2 regions of the Gordonia polyisoprenivorans genome follow, and region 2 is predicted to be linked to the other one. Evidence: riboswitches for the same ligand, from Rfam matches in the RefSeq annotation. Region 2 holds a riboswitch; the other holds the start of a gene.
What was found. A riboswitch is a leader RNA that binds a small molecule or an ion and turns the genes downstream of it on or off. The one in region 2 is predicted to bind S-adenosylmethionine.

Region 1 (4,579 bases), 2.9 Mb from region 2:
GCGGTTTTTGCTGTAGTCGATGGATGTGGTTGCGATACCTGTCATCTCGCCGGGTCTCGAGGCCCGGCGCCTGGGGCGCCGTGCACCTCGACCATCGATGGGGAGGGGATGACTCGGGTACGGGGGGTTGTGCGTATGGATCATCGATGGGGAGGGGATGCTCGGGTACGGGGGTGGTGCGTATGGACCGTCGATGGGGAGGGGATGCTCGAGTACGGGGTTGTGCGCCTGGATCATCGATGGGGAGGGGTTGCTCGGGTACGGGGGTGGTGCGCATGGAACCGTCGATGGGGAGGGCTGCTCGAGTGCGGGGGCCTGGATCGTCGATGGGGCGGGTATGTCCAGGTACGGGGGTGCGCCTGGGCCACCGATGGGGAAGGTTACTCGAGCAAGCCTCGACCGCCGGGGGAGGAGGCCTGCTGATCAGCGGTTGTCGATTCCCAACGCCCGCAATACCGTCAGCAGTTTGTCGGTGGTCTCGGCGAGTTCGGCTTCGGGATCGGAGTCGGCGACGATGCCGCCGCCGGCCCACGTGCGAAAGGTTTGTCGGTCGGCGTCGAGTTCGAGGCAACGGATGGTGACCATCCACTCGCCGTCGCCGTGTGCGTCGGCCCAGCCGACGGCGCCGGCGTAGAGTCCACGGGGTTCCTCGTGATCCCGGATGAACTGTGCCGCAGCGTCGGTCGGTGTTCCGCACACCGCGGGGGTGGGGCTCAGGGCGAGGGCCAGGTCGAGCGCGCCGACATCCGGATCGGTGAGCCGGGCGCGAATCGGTGTGGCCAGATGCCACATCTCGCCGGTGGAAAGCAACTGAGGTCGGGTCGCGACAGAGAGTTCGTCGCTGATCGGCGCCAACCGTTCACGCAGATGCTCGACGACAAACGCGTGCTCGCGATGATCCTTGTCCGACGCGGCGAGTTTCTCCCGGGCTTCGCGATCGGCTTCCGGGTCCGACGAGCGAGGAGCCGAACCGGCATACGGATGACAGGTGACCTCGCGGCCGCTCTTGTGCAGCAACAACTCCGGGCTCGCGCCGAGCAGCCACGAGTGGCCGGTGTCGACCACGAACGCATTGCGTTCGGAATTGCCGTGCGCCAGCGCCTCGAGGAGCTCGCCGATCTCGACCGGTGAATCAAGCACCGCACCAACGGTTCTCGCGAGCACCACCTTGTCGAGGTCGCCGGCATCGATGGCGGCCACCGCCCGGCGCACCCGCTCCCGATGTGTGGCGGCGTTGGGGATCTCGACGAAGTGGGTCAGTGAATGACGGAGGGGGGCGCGCCCACCGAGCGCCTGTTCCCGATGCAATCGCTCGGGTGCGAACAGCGCGGCCGGATCGGCGGGGTCGAACGGGAGTGCGCCGACCACCGACGCCACCGCACCGGATCGCAGTGCCTCGGCGGCGTCGGAGACCGCGGTGAACCGTCGCGCAACGCCCTCGGCCCGAACCGCTCCGTGCGGACGCGACAACACGAACGGGGCAGGCCCCGTTCCCTCATCTCCCACAGGTTCGCCGCTCACCCGACCAACCTAGCGCCGGACGGCGCCGGGATTTCGCCCACGCTGAGTGAAAATTGACACCCTCGGACGTGATAGGTCACCCTTGGTGCAGGTCATGAGTGCCAGTGACAAGCCCCGGCTCGCTGGTCGGCAACCCTCCTCCGCGGTGGGGTGCTCCGGGTGACGACCTGGCCGTGTACCACCCGGACACGGCAAGCGTGGATTCCCGAGGAGATTTTTCGATGACTGCTGTCGCCACCCCCGCATCGGTCGCCGCCACCGTGTGCGCAGATCCGTCGTCCTGCGAGCCGCTGGCCGAGGTCGTCGGCGCAGGACAGCCGGTGCCGCTCGCCGACGGGAACGAGGTGGCCTACGCCAATCTCGACTATGCGGCGAGCGCCCCCGCCCTGACCGCGGTCGCCGACGCCGTCGCCGCGTCGCTGCACCAGTACGCGAGTGTCCACCGCGGTGCCGGCCATCTGTCCCAGGTCACCACCCGTCGCTACGAGCAGTGCCGGGAGACGGTGCGGCGCTTCGTGCGTGGGCGTGCCGACGACACCGTCGTGTTCACCCGCAACACCACCGACGCGATCAATCTGGCGGCCCACTGCACCCCCGGCGACGTTGTGGTCTTCGACATCGAGCACCACGCCAACCTCCTGCCGTGGGTCTCGCGCGACTCCGGGACGGCCCGCATCGTGACCGCGCGTCCGGGTATCGAGGACACCCTCGTCGCGCTCGAATGCGAACTGGCCGCGGCTCCCGCGGCATTGCTCGCGGTGACCGCGGCCTCCAACGTCACCGGCGAGGTCCTGCCGATCGGTCGCCTCGCCGCCATCGCGCACCGACACGGCGCGCGCATCCTCGTCGACGCAGCCCAACTCGTCGCCCACCGGCCGGTGTCGATGGTCAGCCACGGTATCGACTACCTGGTGTTCTCCGGTCACAAGGTCTACGCGCCGTTCGGGGCGGGAGTGCTCATCGGACGAACGGACTGGCTCGACGCCGCCGACCCGTATCTCGCCGGCGGTGGCGCCTCGGCGCAGGTGAGCGTCGTCGACGGGCCCGACGAGAACTGCGCGGCCACTGCCTGGCACACCGGTGCCGCGCGGCATGAAGCAGGGTCTCCGAATGTGTTGGGCGCCATCGCCATCGCCGCGGCCTGCGAGGCGATCACCGAGATCGGCTTCGAGGCGATCGGCCTGCACGAACACGAATTGCGTTGCCGTCTCGATGACGGTCTCGCGCGGATCGACGGCGTCGAGGCACTCCGCATCTTCGACGACATCACCGATCGCGTCGGGATCGCCGGGTTCGGCGTCGACGGCATTGCACCGCGCGCCGTCGCCGAATATCTCAGCGACGAACACGGCATCGGCGTGCGCGACGGAAAGTTCTGCGCCCACCCGATCCTCACTCGCCTCGGCCACCCCGACGGCGCCGTGCGCGCGAGCTTCGGCCTCGGCACCGGGGCCGCCGACATCGACCGCTTGATCGACGCTCTGGCACAACTCATCTCGACCTCACCCGGAGGGAACCCGGCATGACCATCGAACTCGATCGCATCAGCATCGGACGGCCGTCGCTGCGCGTCGCGCTCGCCGACGACGTTCCCGCCGAGCCGTCGGCCATCGTCGTCCGTCGACCCACGCTGCGTGACGCCCAGCGGGCCCGCTCGCTGCTGCGGGCCGGTACCCGCGACACCGCGAACTTCTCCGTCGCACTCGAGGTGGAGGTGGCGATCGCGCCCAGCGCCGCGTCGGCGCGGGCGGCGGTCGCACACATTCCGGACGAGATCAACGGCGGCACCGTCCGCTATGTGGGTACGCCGAGCGGTCTGGTGACCCTCATCCGCGACATCTACGCGGCCGAGGTCGCCGACGCGGTGATCCTGGTGCCACTCGACGGTTCGGCGACGAGTCACCGCGTGCGCGAGCTGGTGTTGCCGTCGTTCGCGGAGCGACGCGCGGCCTGACATCCCGGCGACCAGTCGTGCTCAGGCCTCGCCGCGCTCCCACTGCTCAACGAGTTCGGTCTGCGCCTCGTCGGTCAGCAGGCCGTACAGCTTGAGTCGGGCCATCCCGCCGTCGGGGTAGACGTCGATGCGCGCCTCGGTCATCGGCCGGTCGAGGTCGATGACGAACCGGTGCCGGGTGTCGGGCTGTAAGTCGGTGCGGCCCAACACCTCGAACCACTCGCCGTCCTCGCCGTCGCGGCCGCGGACCATTGCCGCGCCGGGCGCGTTGCCCAGGAAGTAGCTGGTGTCGAGTTCGACGAGGCTCACCCGGCCCTGTCCGGCCAGGCGTACCTGCACCCAGTCGTTGCCGTCGTCGCGCCGACGCGAGGTCTCCCAGCCCTCGCCCATGTGCCGTGCACGGCCGGGCATGAGCAGGTTGTTGGGCGAGCTGTAGAACATGTTGGAGCAGGCCGTGATCAGGCCACCGTTCTCCAACGCGGCCAGGTCGAAATGGCCGTAACGGAAGAAGTGCGGGTTGGGTACGCCGCGCCCATGGACCCGGAATCGGGCCACACCGCCGTCGGGATGCATCGTCAGACGCACGTGGGTGAAGCGATCCTTCGCGTCGACCCGGAACGGGTTGCGGGTGTCGCCGTCGACGGGGCTCTTCTCGACGATGGTGACCCACTCGGTGTCGGTCAGCAGTTCGTCGACGGAGACGACGCCCTCCTTGGCGGCGGCCTCGACGGAGATGAACGGCGGATAGTTGCCCTTGAACCACGCCGTGTCGACGACGACGCCGTAGATGACACCCGGCGCGCCGAGCCGCACGATCGCCTGATCGACTCCCGCTTCTCGACGCCGTCGCGTCTCCCAGCCGTCGTAGATCTGTCCCTTGTGGCCGAACGTCGCGGGCTGATACTGCGCCGGGGGGGTCTTGATCAGGTTCTGCGCCTCGGCGAAGAGGTCGTCGTTGGTCCACACGACGGCGCCGCCCAGGTCCCGTAAGGCCAGGTCAGGCATGGAAGTGAAGTGTGGACGGCTACCCGATGACGTCGGTGGGGGTACAGGGGTCACGACCGTCGATCCTAATGGGATTTGCCATGACGACGAACTCGAGCG
Region 2 (4,579 bases):
ACATCGAGGGCTCCGGCGATGTTGGGCAGCAGACCCATCGCGACGAATTCGGTGGTCCCGATACCGAAACTGCCGAGGGCCAACGCGAGGATCGCCCAGCGCAACGATGACGGGCCACGAGAAACGATGTCGGACAACGTGATTTCGAGATCTTCGGACGCCTCCGACGGCGCCGTACCGGCGGCAGGCGTCGCGTCGGCGGTCACGGCGGAGGTGGGGTGGGCTGATCTCGACACGGGAGGCGCAACCACCACCCGTCCGGTGCGGATTCCCGTGTGGTCGGGTGAGTTCGTTCACACGGGTTCGTCGGACCGGAATCGAGACGTCCGTCACGGTGTGGCGGCAGCAGATTCCTTCGCCGACGAGGCGGACGGCACCGTTGTCTGATCCGGTGCGGAACCGCTCTCGGTCTCACCTGGCGACGGCGCGGAACTCTCCTGTGACGACGTTTCCGACTGCGACGACGTCGCGCCCGACTCGGTCGTCGAACTCGACTCCGGCGACGTGCTCGACGTAGGCGACACACTCGGCTCCGGCGACGTACTCGACATAGGCGCCACACTCGACTCGGGCGCCGGTGCCTGCGTTGCGCCCACAGCGCCCGCCTCCTCGCCCACAGCGCCCGCCCCACCACCGACAGCGCCCGCCTCCTCGCCCACAGCGCCCGCCCCACCACCGACAGCGCTCTGTCGGGACGCAAGCAGCGGCACCGCGACCTGTGTCGGGGTCGACAGCACCGTCGCACCCGCACCCGCACTCGTCGAACCCCTCGGCACCGTCGTGATGCCCTCGACGACGCGCGCCGCCCAGTACTTCACGAAATTGAGCGGCAATGCGACGATGCTCTTGCCGCTGGCCAGCAGTGCCTGCACTCCTTCTTCGAAGAGCTCACGGTTCCAGGTGAGCGCGCCGTTGATGGTGTTCTCGAAGGCGTAGAGATCCGGCAGGTACGCGCCGTAGCCCAGTTGTGGCAACGGCGGAAACCAGTCCATGACCCAGCGGATCGGTGGCTGGAAGTCGGCAAGGGTGATCCCGATGATGTCGGGTAGGCGGAACCGGTAGGCCACCAGGTCCGGGACCGACCAGTGCAGGCCCAGCGCGTCGACGAGGTTCTGGGCGAGGATGACCATCGATGAGGGCGAGGCGATCGTGCAGGTCTGCAGCGACCCGCTCTGCGTGCACGTCATCGGCTCGTTCGCGCCGTTCATGTACCAGGTCGTGCCGGTGCCCGGGAATTGATACATGTGAAACGGATACTGACCGTGCTTGACCCAATAGCCGAGGAGGGCGTCGAGGTCGCCGATGGGGTCATGGAACGGATCGGGGAGATCGCAGATCGGATCGCCCGCGATGCAGTAGGTGGTCACCGGCAGGCCCCCGTAGTCGGTGACCGCTCGGGTTCCGGACATGGTCAGACCGGGGATGATCCCGACCAGGGTCGCCTCGATCCCCTGTCCCCACAGCGTCGCCGACATCCGCGGATCGGAGTAGAGCTCTCCCGACACCGTGCGTGCACCGTCGGAATCGGTGGTGGAGATGACGTAGGTCGAGCCGTCGTCCATGGTCACCGACCGATTTGCCCCGATGTCGGTGAGCACGTCGCCGGCGATCCGCGCCCCCTGCGAGTAGCCGGCGATGACGATCTTCTTGTCGGCACCGCACTGCTGCTGGTACGCGGCGACGGCCTGCTCCAGATTGGCCGACCCTTCGGCCTCGCTGGCGTTGTATCCGACCGACCCGAGCGGCCAGATGGTCGCGGAGTAGGGCACCTGCTCGATCTCGTAGGCGCCCGCGCCGGAGTACGGACTGTCCGGCAGCTCCTCCCAGTGGGCGCCGTGCCCGGTGTAGCGCTGTTCGATCCCGACGAGATACGAACCGTCGGAATTCCACGTGCCGCCGACGATGAACACCCGACCGGGTTGACTGCACGCCGCCGCTGTTTCCGCCGACGCGACCCCGTGACCCCAGAATGCGGCCGCGATGAGCGCCACAGTCGCGGCCCCGACCACTCCGGTCGAGATGCTGCCGCGGAGCGAGGCGAAGGAAGGTGAGAGCCGCATCGGACACGTCCTTGGGCGAGGGAACCGTGATGGGGCAAGAGTAGGCAGACGGCGCGGCCGATTCCGGCCGATCCGTCGAGATCAGGACGCGATTGGTCCGTCCGGGCGACACCCGCCGCCACGCCCGAACCGACTCCGACCGTTTCTGTCCAGCACGCAAACCAGGCTGAGCAGGAGGGTTCTCAGCCGCCGACGACCGTGTTATATCCTTGTCGCCAGGTCATGAGTATCAGCGTCAAGCCCCGGCTCGCTGATCGGCAACCCTCCAACCGCGGTGGGGTGCTCCGGGTGATGACCGGGTTGTGGGATCGCGACGAGCATCCCCGGCAAGCGCGGGTCCGAAGGTCGGACCCCATCAGGGTCACCACACCCTGCCGACCGCAGAAAGTGATCTATTCTCATGTCTGACGTAGCCAACGACGGCACGGATGCCCAGAACCCAGCCGACGACTGGAGTTTCGAGACCAAGCAGATCCATGTGGGCCAGTCGGCCGACGCCGCCACGAACGCTCGTGCACTGCCGATCTACCAGACCACGTCGTACGTCTTCAACGACACCACCCACGCGGCCAACCTCTTCGGCCTCGCCGAGCCGGGCAACATCTACACCCGCATCATGAACCCCACCCAGGACGCCGTCGAGCAGCGTGTCGCCGCGCTCGAGGGCGGTGTGGCGGCACTGTTGGTCGCGTCCGGTCAGGCCGCCGAGACCTACGCCATCCTCAACATCGTGGAGAACGGCGGACACGTCGTGTCGAGCCCGCGTCTCTACGGCGGAACCTACAACCTCTTCCACTACACACTGCCCAAGCTCGGTATCGAGGTGAGCTTCGTCGAGGATCCCGAGGATCTCGATTCGTGGCAGGCCGCGGTCCGCGACAACACCCGGGCCTTCTACGGCGAGTCGATCTCCAACCCCAACAACGAGATCCTCGACATCGAGGGCATCTCCGAGGTCGCCCATCGCAACGGCGTGCCGCTGATCGTCGACAACACCGTCGCCACCCCGTACCTGCTGAACCCGCTGGCCCACGGCGCCGACATCGTCGTCCACTCGGCGACCAAGTACATCGGTGGGCACGGCACCGCGATCGGCGGCATCATCGTCGACGGCGGCACCTTCGACTGGCGGGTGCAGCGTGACGGCCAGGATCTGTTCCCCGGCTTCACCACCCCCGACCCCAGCTATCACGGTGCGGTGTTCGCCGACCTCGGTGCGCCGGCCTACGCGCTCAAGGCACGCGTGCAGTTGCTGCGTGACACCGGTGCGGCGATCTCGCCGTTCAACGCCTTCCTGCTCGCCCAGGGACTGGAAACCCTGAGCCTGCGCGTCGAGCGCCACGTCGCCAATGCGCAGCGGGTCGCGGCCCATCTCGCCGATCACGCTCAGGTCGAGTCGGTCGCCTACGCCGGTCTGCAGTCCTCGCCCTGGTACTCCCGTGGTCAGAAGCTCGCCCCCAAGGGGCAGGGCGCGATCATCGGCTTCGAGATCGCCGGTGGCGTCGACGCGGGGAAGCGCTTCGTCGAGGCGTTGACGCTGCACAGCCACGTCGCCAACATCGGTGACGTGCGGTCGCTGGTCATCCACCCCGCCTCGACCACCCACAGCCAGCTGACCCCCGAGGAGCAGCTCGCTGCCGGTGTGACCCCCGGCCTGGTGCGCCTGGCCGTCGGTATCGAGGGCATCGACGACATCATCGCCGACCTCGACCAGGGTTTCGCGGCGGCCAAGTAGTTCGAGGACAGGAGTACAACACCCGTGTCGGTGAGTATCGACCCCCAGGCGTCCACGACGCATCAGCCCGAGTGGGAACGAGTTCCCGACGGGCAGATGGTCCGAATGCGTTTGGGGTCGTTGTCTCTCGACAACGGGCAGCAACTCGACGACGTCACCCTGGCGTTCCAGCGCTGGGGGACGTTGTCGCCCGCACGTGACAACGTGATCCTCACGCTGCACGCCCTGACCGGCGACTCGCATGTGACCGGCGCGCCCACCGACGAGCATCCCTCGCCCGGGTGGTGGGACGGCCTGATCGGGCCGGGAGCTGCCATCGACACCGACGAATGGTGCGTCATCTCCGCCAACGTCCTCGGCGGCTGCCGTGGGTCGACGGGCCCGTCGTCGCCGGATTCGCAAGGGCGGCCCTGGGGTTCACGCTTCCCCGACATCACCGTGCTCGATCAGGTGCGCGCCGAGGCGGCCCTGCTCGATGCCCTGGGCATCCGGGGAATCGGCGCGGTACTCGGCGGCTCGATGGGCGGCGCGCGTGCGCTGGAGTGGGCGATCGAGTACCCCGATCGGGTCCGCAGCGCCCTGGTGCTGGCGGTCGGCGCCCGCGCGACCGCCGATCAGATCGGCACACAGACCACCCAGATCGCGGCGATCACCTCCGATCCCAACTGGCAGGGCGGGGACTACCACGGCACCGGGCGCTCCCCGATCGCCGGCCTCGGAATCGCCCGACGTATCGCCCACCTCACCTACCGATTCGAGGGTGAACTCGACGAGCGGTTCGCCA

Region 1: it holds a riboswitch for S-adenosylmethionine, as region 2 does, so the genes downstream of both, J6U32_RS25805 (aminotransferase class V-fold PLP-dependent enzyme) here and J6U32_RS11945 (bifunctional o-acetylhomoserine/o-acetylserine sulfhydrylase) in region 2, are expected to answer to the same signal.

Annotation. Positions count from the first base shown of each region.
Region 1 covers NZ_CP072203.1:5,745,653-5,750,231, reverse strand. Annotated here, with positions in the region: gene J6U32_RS25810 (isochorismate synthase) at 424-1,521, opposite strand; SAM riboswitch class IV at 1,612-1,725, shown strand; gene J6U32_RS25805 (aminotransferase class V-fold PLP-dependent enzyme) at 1,743-3,047, shown strand; gene J6U32_RS25800 (hypothetical protein) at 3,044-3,475, shown strand; gene alc (allantoicase) at 3,497-4,480, opposite strand.
Region 2 covers NZ_CP072203.1:2,649,213-2,653,791, reverse strand. Annotated here, with positions in the region: gene J6U32_RS11955 (MFS transporter) at 1-236, opposite strand, end outside; gene J6U32_RS11950 (cutinase family protein) at 330-2,060, opposite strand; SAM riboswitch class IV at 2,279-2,399, shown strand; gene J6U32_RS11945 (bifunctional o-acetylhomoserine/o-acetylserine sulfhydrylase) at 2,461-3,795, shown strand; gene metX (homoserine O-acetyltransferase MetX) at 3,820-4,579, shown strand, end outside.